2 regions of the Minwuia sp. IMCC3060 genome follow, and region 1 is predicted to be linked to the other one. Evidence: riboswitches for the same ligand, from Rfam matches in the RefSeq annotation. Region 1 holds a riboswitch; the other holds the start of a gene.

Region 1 (3,864 bases):
GGCCCGGATCGGCATGGAGACTGAGTGTCCCGCCTTCCCACATGCTCCACGCCCGCGCCGCGGCCAGTTGCACGTCCCGGTCATCGGAAGTCAGACGCCGGTAATAGGCGGCGATCATGTCCCCGCGTTCATCTTCCGGGATGGTCGCCACATAGTCTTCCCAGGCATCGGGATAGATCGCGCCGGCACCATCCTGATAGAACCAGCGCAATTCCGACTTTCGCAGGGTGAAGATGCCCCGCAGGACAAGTTCGCTGACCCGGTCGGGATGGCTTTCCGCATAGGCCAGCCCCAGCGCACTGCCCCATGAACCACCGAAGATCTGCCAGCGGTCGATGTTCAGATGCTCCCGCAGCCGCTCCATGTCCGCGACCAGGTCCCAGGTCGTATTCTCCTGCAGATCCGCGTGCGGGCAGCTCATGCCGCAGCCACGCTGGTCAAACAGGATGATGCGATAGGCTTCCGGGTCGAAGAAGCGGCGGTCATCGGGCTTCTTGCCGCCACCCGGGCCGCCATGAACGACCACCACGGGCTTGCCCTGCGGATTTCCGCATTGCTCGTAGTGGATCGTGTGGCGGTCGGAAACCGCAAGGAACCCGAGATCGTAGGGATCGATCCGGGGGTAGAGAGTGCGGCGGCTCAGGGTATCGGGCATATCATCCTCTGGATAACTGCATTCATGGCGCGCTCCCGATGCGTCCCGGCCCGGGAACACGCCGGGGGTACCATCGCCACCCCGGCATTTCCACACTTTTCAGGTGGCCCGCTCCGGGGCCGCAGCATCGGCAACGCAATGGTTGAGAAATCGTTGACGGTTTGTGATGCCTGTCATTCCAGGAACGCGAACAGGCAGGCATGCTTCAGACTGATTACTGGCCTGGCAATTGCGTTGACGCGTTCAAAGAGGCATCAACGCCCCCACTGAGGAAACTTGCCTAGGCATGTCGACCCTGCGCATACGACGTTTTCTGATCGCAGTCACATTCTGTGTCACTTTTTGTGGCGCGGCAATGTCAGCGCTCGGGCCCTTCGCTGTTGAACCCGTTGCCCCCGCCGCGGAGCAGGACCAGTCCCTTGCACTGGTGGAGGCCAGGTCCCACTGCATCCAGTCTCTGGCCAGCGCTGTCGAGGCGCAGACAGAATTGACGGCGTCGGAGGCCCGCGAGGTCGCGGGAGAACGGTGCGAGCTGATGTTCATGAGTGATCCGATCAGCAAACTGACGGACAATTCCGAAAAGACCTGATCCGGCCACCGGAAGCCCCGGTCGGCAGAAGCCCCCGACGCTGGTCTGCGCCGGGGGAACTTCACATCAGACTGCGGCGTGATGCAGCCGGTTCTGAACCAGGTGGGCATTCTTCCGCGGAGCCGTCAGCTTGGCAGCGGCAAGCACCCCGAGGTCCACCAGCGGTTCCAGCAGGATGACCGTCATGTAGGCGGCACCGAAGGTACCGACGGCTGCCAGGCTCTCCGCACCGAAGCCGTTGCCATAGAACGCCCAGAAGGCGACCCAGGCGACGATCCCGCCCTGATAGGCGGTCGAGAGTGCCAGCGCCTGCCAGTACCTGACCTCGACATAGGGTGTATGGGGCGGAATGATCTTCCTTGCCAGCAGGCTCAGACCCCAGAGCGGCACCAGCAGTGTGGTGACGTTCATGCCGTATTGCGGCAGATCGAACGGCGCAAGCAACAGGCCCTGCAACAGCAGTCCGAGCGAAAGACCGATTGCCGCCGGTCCCGCACCAAAGATCAGGAACAGCGTGGAGCCAAGGATCAGGTGAACCTCCGACACGCCCACCGGATAGTGCGGCAGCAACTCGAAGAAGCAGAAGACCAGCGCCGTGGTCGCCAGACTGCGCGTTGCCAGCGCGGTGACTCCGCCATCGTGGCGAATGGTATCCAGAGCCATCTTGCCGAGCAGCCCAACGGAAGCTGCGGCTGTGCCATAGCTGAGGATTATCCTGGCGCCATCAACGACGCCTGGTTCGATATGCATGTAGCCTCCTTCGCGCACCCACCGTGCGACTTTCAATTGACGTGCGCTGAACGCACGGACGGTGATGGCAGGTCTCCTGGCTCGCGGGTCTTGGCTTCACCCCCCTTCCCAGCCCCCTTCGGGGCCAGTGGATCATCGGGTGTCGCTTGCCGCTCACAGTTGCGGGGGCAGCCATGGATTCGGTCCCTCTGGGGTCGTCCTCACCATGTTCCCATTCAATCCGCCGCACGTCTGCTTGGCGGAACCATCACCTCGGAGGATGCAGGATCAGCCTGCACCGGACAATCCCCGAAACGGTATTGCAGGGTCGTCCGGGCCGGGTATCAGATTTCCATCAGTTCACCACTGACCGGCCTTGCCTCCGGCATGCCGAAGGCGCGCGCGCCATGGGTCAGTTCGCAGAACAGGTAATCGGCGTGGGACCAGCGTACCAGCACCTCGAAGACCGGTCCGCCCTCTGCCGCATCATCCCCGGTCTGCACCAGCCAGCCCAGCGCATGGCCGAAGGTCGTGCCCGCAACCTGATCCACAGTGAAGCCGCGCGGATGCAGGTCCAGCGTCGAAAGGGTCATCAGGGTCTCCCGCGCCTTCGGGCCGGAGAGAACAAGGGTCGTATGGTAGTCGGTGACATTCACGATCTGCACATGCCGGCCATCAAGTTCAGCCGTCAGTGCCGTCATCAGTTCCGGTTCACCGTCCACCGGCCCCAGCAGCAGGAACTCGTCCGGCGACTGCCAGAGCAGCCGGTGCGCATCGTTCGCGGTACTGCGGGTCGCCTCCGGCATCGCCAGTCCGGTGACCTTCTCGATCGCGGGTGCCAGCACCTCCGGCAATCCGCGCAGCACGATCTTGGCGTCGAACGCCCGCTCGCTCAGGTGCAGCAGGTCATCAGGCGCGGACATCGCCGAACGGTGCGCCAGCGGAGAACGGCGAACGGGGGCAGTCACGGTGGCGTTCATGCGGCCTCTCCCACGGCGTCACCCAGAAAGTCGTAATGCACGATCTTCGCGGGTACCGGCTTGTCACCCAGGCGGGCAATCCAGACCGTCTCCCCCATTCGCTGGCCGCCGCGCTTGACCATCGCCATGGCGATGGAACGGCCGAGGTTGGGACTGAAATAGGCCGACGTCACGTGTCCCAGCATCGGAACCGGCGGTGCCGGCTCCTCCGGCGTGCCGATGATCTGCGCCCCTTCCATCGGAACATGGTCGCCATCGACGGTCAGCAGTCCGACCAGTTGCTTGCGGTCATCGCGCACGGTGTCGCTGCGCGACAGGGACCGCTTGCCGATGAAGTCGCCCTTCTTCTTCGCGACGGCCCAGTCCATGCGCAGATCGCCGGGCGTCACGGTTCCGTCCGTTTCCTGTCCGACGATGATGAAACCCTTCTCCGCCCGCAGCAGATGCATCGCTTCGGTGCCATAAGGCGTCAGGCCGTGTGGCTTGCCTGCCGCGATCAGTTCCTCCCAAAGCCAGCGCCCATAGGTGGCCGGGATGTTGATCTCGTAGGATGTCTCGCCCGTGAAGGACACGCGGAACACCCGCACCGGAATGCCACCGACGGTGCCGTCCTGCCAGGTCATGAAGGGAAATTCCTCCGGATCCAGGTCGATCCCTTCGACCACGGATGCAACGATCTCCTCCGCCTTCGGACCGCAGACCGCAGCAACGGCCCATTGCTCCGTCACCGTGGTCAGCCAGACGTCCAGGTCCGGCCATTCGGTCTGCAGATAATCTTCCAGCTTCTGCAGCACGCTCGCCGCGCCGCCGGTGGTGGTGGTCATGTGGAAATGGTCATCGGCGATGCAGGCCGTGACACCGTCGTCACTGACCATCCCGTCTTCCCCGAGCATCAGGCCATAGCGGCACCG
Region 2 (3,864 bases), 110 kb from region 1:
GATGGTGCGATAGCCGCTCACGGCATCAGGTATCCTGCTTGCTGCCGGCCACGGCGGCCTCGGCAAAGGTGGCCATGCCATTGTGGCAGGCAAGTGCCGCGCGGACGAGCCCGAGCGCCGTCGCCGCGCCGGATCCTTCACCCAGCCGCATGCCCAGCGCGAGCAGGGGGTCCAGGCCCAGCCTTGCCAGCAGCCGCTGATGACCCGGTTCGCCCGACTGGTGGGCCGCCAGCGTATGGGCCAGCCCGTCCGCGCCTGCGATACGGTGCAGCGGGGCAACGGCGGAGGTGACGATGAAGCCGTCCAGCAGGACCGGTATCCGGTGCCGCCGCGCCGCCAGACAGGCACCGAAGATCGCCGCCAGCTCCCGCCCGCCGACATGGGACAGCGCCAGCAGGGGATCGTCCAGGTCAGCCCCATGGATGGCCCGGGCGCGCGCGATCACGTCGGCCTTGCGCGCGATGCCCGCATCGTCGACGCCGGTACCGGGTCCGACCCAGTCTCGTGCCTCCCCACCGAACAGGGCCAGCGCGACGGCGGCGGCAGCGGTCGTGTTGCCGATACCCATCTCGCCGAAGACCAGCAGATCCTCCGTCCCGCGCACCGCGTCCATGCCCATGGCGACCGCTGCCAGGAAGGCGCTCTCATCCATCGCGGGCTGCGTGGTGAAGTCGGCTGTCGGTGTCGCGATGCCGCAATCCACCACTGAGAGTTCCGCCCCGAAAGCCTGGGTCAACTGGCAGATCGCTGCGAATCCCGCGCCGAACCCGGCCAGCATCTGGGCATTCACCTCGTCGGGGAACGCGGACACACCATGCTTCGTCATGCCATGGCTGCCGGCAAAGATGATGGTGCGGGCGCGGTCCATGGCGGGGCGCGCCGTCCCCTGCCAGCGGGCCATGTGGACCGCGATTTCCTCCAGCCGGCCGAGTGATCCCGCGGGTTTCACCAGATTGTCCTGTCGTGCGGCGGCGTCCCGCGCTGACGCGTCATCTGACGGTGGCAGGTCGGCGATCAGCCCGCGCAGGTGGTCGAGGGTATCGGGTTTCATCAATGCCGCTCCGGATCATCATTCGGGGCGCATCTTGACCATGGCCACCGGGGAGTCGCAATACGGCGTGTGCCCGGTGAAACCCTGATCGCATTGTTGCGCCTGCAAGGGGGCAACTGTAAGGTCGATCCTGCGTGACGGTTCCGTCTGACCTACAAGGGAAGGGCGGATGAGAAAAGGGAACACGGTTCGGCGTACCCATCAGGGACCAAGTCCGTGGCTGCCCCCGCAACTGTATGCGTCGAGGATGTTCGAACATGCCACTGGCCCCGATTGGCCGGGAAGGCCGGACAGCCGCCCAAGACGTGAGCCAGGAAACCTGCCGCCCGCAAGTTTGAAACCCGCTATGGTCGCCGGCGGGGCGACAGGGAGAACAAGACGATGAACGAATTCAACCAGACGATGGATCATTCCGCAGAAGCTGGCTCGACCGGTGTGCGCATGGCTGCGCTGCCTGCCGTGGTGACGGCGCTGCTGCTCGGCACGTTCCTGGTGTTCGCGGCGGGCATGGCCCAGTCGGACACCCTGCACAATGCGGCGCATGATGGCCGCCACAGCTTCGCGATGCCGTGTCACTGACCGATCATCGCTGATACGGAATGTTCAAGCGCATATTCGCGTGCGCCCTGATTGCAGGGGTGCTCGCCGGACTTGTCGCCGCTGTGCTGCAGCAGGCGGTCACAGTCCCTTTGGTGGTCGCCGCCGAGGCCTTTGAGGGCGGCGGCGCGCCTGCAGCACATGGTGACGGGCACGATCACGGCAGCCACGACCATGGATCCCATGACCACGGAACCGATGGCCACGGAGCTAATGGCCATGGTGCCGCCGCGCCTGCGGAGGGCGGCCATGGCGGACATGACCATGGTGACGGCTGGATGCCAGAGGACAGCATTGAACGCATCTTCTATACCTCCCTGATGACCGTCCTGATCGGCCTGGGCTATGCCTTCGTGCTGGTCGCGCTGATCGCTTTCAGCGGGCGGCGCATGACGGCGCGCCGGGGGGTGCTCTGGGGCGCGGCAGGCTTTGTCACCACCGCGCTGGCTCCGGGCCTCGGTCTGCCGCCGGAACTGCCGGGCATGCTGGCGGCGGAGGTGCAGGCCCGTCAGATCTGGTGGTTGCTGACGGTCGTGCTGACCGGACTGGGACTCTGGCTCATCTTCCTGTCGGACCGGCAGGTGCTGATGGGCGTCGGCATCATCGCCCTGATCATTCCGCACGCGATCGGCGCGCCGCATCCGCATCATGGCGGCGGCAGTGGCGTGCCGCCGGAACTGGCGGCGCAGTTCGCCACCGCCTCACTGGCCATGGCCGCGGCCTTCTGGTGTGTACTGGGCGCGATTGCGGGCAACATCTGGCAACGCATGGATCATGCGGCACAAGGGGAAGGCAACTGATGACACAGACGGTAAACAAGCTGGGGACATCCCGGATTCCCGCGACCGTGGTGACGGGCTTCCTCGGCGCGGGCAAGACCACGCTGATCCGGCACCTGCTGCAGAACGCCGGGGGGCGGCGCATCGCCCTGATCATCAACGAGTTCGGTGATCTTGGCGTCGATGGCGAAGTGCTGAAGGGCTGCGGGGAGGAAACCTGCTCGGAGGATGATGTGGTGGAACTGGCCAATGGCTGTATCTGCTGCACCGTCGCCGACGACTTCGTGCCGACCATGACGGCCCTGCTGGACCGGGACAATCCGCCCGACCATATCGTCATCGAGACGTCTGGCCTCGCCCTGCCGCAGCCGCTGGTGAAAGCCTTCAACTGGCCCGACATCCGTACCCGCGTGACGGTGGACGGGGTGGTGACCGTGGTTGACGGTGCCGCCGTCGCCGCCGGACGGTTCGCCCACGATGAGGCGGCGCTGGACGCCCAGCGCCAGGCCGACGAGAACCTGGATCACGAGACCCCCATGTCGGAACTGTTCGAGGATCAGCTTGGCTGTGCCGACCTGATCATCGTCAACAAGACCGATCTGCTGGGCGATGGCGGGCTGGACATCGTGCGCGAATTCATTCGTCCCGACGTCCGCGCCGGTGTGCCTGTGGTCTCGGCGATACAGGGGGCGCTGCCTGCCTCGGCCCTCATCGGTCTCGGGATCGGGGCGGAGGATGACATCGCCAACCGCCCGACGCATCACGAGCGTGCGGGCGAGATTGATCATGACCACGATGATTTCGACAGCTTCCATGTGGACCTGCCGCAGATCACCGACCCGGCGGCCTTCTCCGCCAGCGTCTCGGCCATGCTGGCGGCAGAGAACGTGCTGCGCCTGAAGGGCTTCGTTGCCGTTTCGGGCAAGCCGATGCGCATGGTGATCCAGGCCGTGGGGCCGCGCATCGATCATTATTTCGACCGCCCGTGGCGCGCCGATGAAACACGTTGCACCCGTCTGGTCGTGATCGGCGAGAAGGGTCTGGATCAGGCGCGGATCACCGGGGCACTGCAGCAGTCGGCCATCTGAGCCATGCATCTGCTTCAGGCCCAGCCGGGAGCGATCGAGGACGGCGAGGAAGCCGTCGATCTGGCGCAGGAACCGGCGGACGTGCTGGTTCTCACTGCGGCGGACACCGAGATCGCGGCGCTGGCCACGGCACGTGCCGAACTGGGCGATGAAGCGCCCGGACTGCGGCTGGCGGCGCTGGGATTCCTGAAACATCCCATGTCGGTCGATCTCTATGCGGAGAAGACCGTCGCGGGGGCGAGGCTGGTCGTGGGCCGGTTCCTCGGCGGCGTCGGCTACTGGTCCTACGCCATCGAGGAAATCGCCCGCACCTGTCGCCGGAACGGCATCCCCCTCGTGGCGCTTCCGG

What was found. A riboswitch is a leader RNA that binds a small molecule or an ion and turns the genes downstream of it on or off. The one in region 1 is predicted to bind cobalamin.
Region 2: it holds a riboswitch for cobalamin, as region 1 does, so the genes downstream of both, QGV54_RS04265 (CbtB domain-containing protein) here and QGV54_RS03715 (energy-coupling factor ABC transporter permease) in region 1, are expected to answer to the same signal.

Annotation. Positions count from the first base shown of each region.
Region 1 is NZ_CP123782.1:803,265-807,128, reverse strand. It holds gene pip (prolyl aminopeptidase) at 1-655, opposite strand, end outside; gene QGV54_RS03720 (hypothetical protein) at 942-1,244, shown strand; gene QGV54_RS03715 (energy-coupling factor ABC transporter permease) at 1,311-1,994, opposite strand; cobalamin riboswitch at 2,043-2,258, opposite strand; gene QGV54_RS03710 (sarcosine oxidase subunit gamma family protein) at 2,318-2,953, opposite strand; gene QGV54_RS03705 (sarcosine oxidase subunit alpha family protein) at 2,950-3,864, opposite strand, start outside.
Region 2 is NZ_CP123782.1:914,603-918,466, forward strand. It holds gene cobU (bifunctional adenosylcobinamide kinase/adenosylcobinamide-phosphate guanylyltransferase) at 1-21, opposite strand, end outside; gene cobT (nicotinate-nucleotide--dimethylbenzimidazole phosphoribosyltransferase) at 26-1,051, opposite strand; cobalamin riboswitch at 1,173-1,393, shown strand; gene QGV54_RS04265 (CbtB domain-containing protein) at 1,433-1,630, shown strand; gene QGV54_RS04270 (CbtA family protein) at 1,651-2,448, shown strand; gene cobW (cobalamin biosynthesis protein CobW) at 2,448-3,515, shown strand; gene cobN (cobaltochelatase subunit CobN) at 3,519-3,864, shown strand, end outside.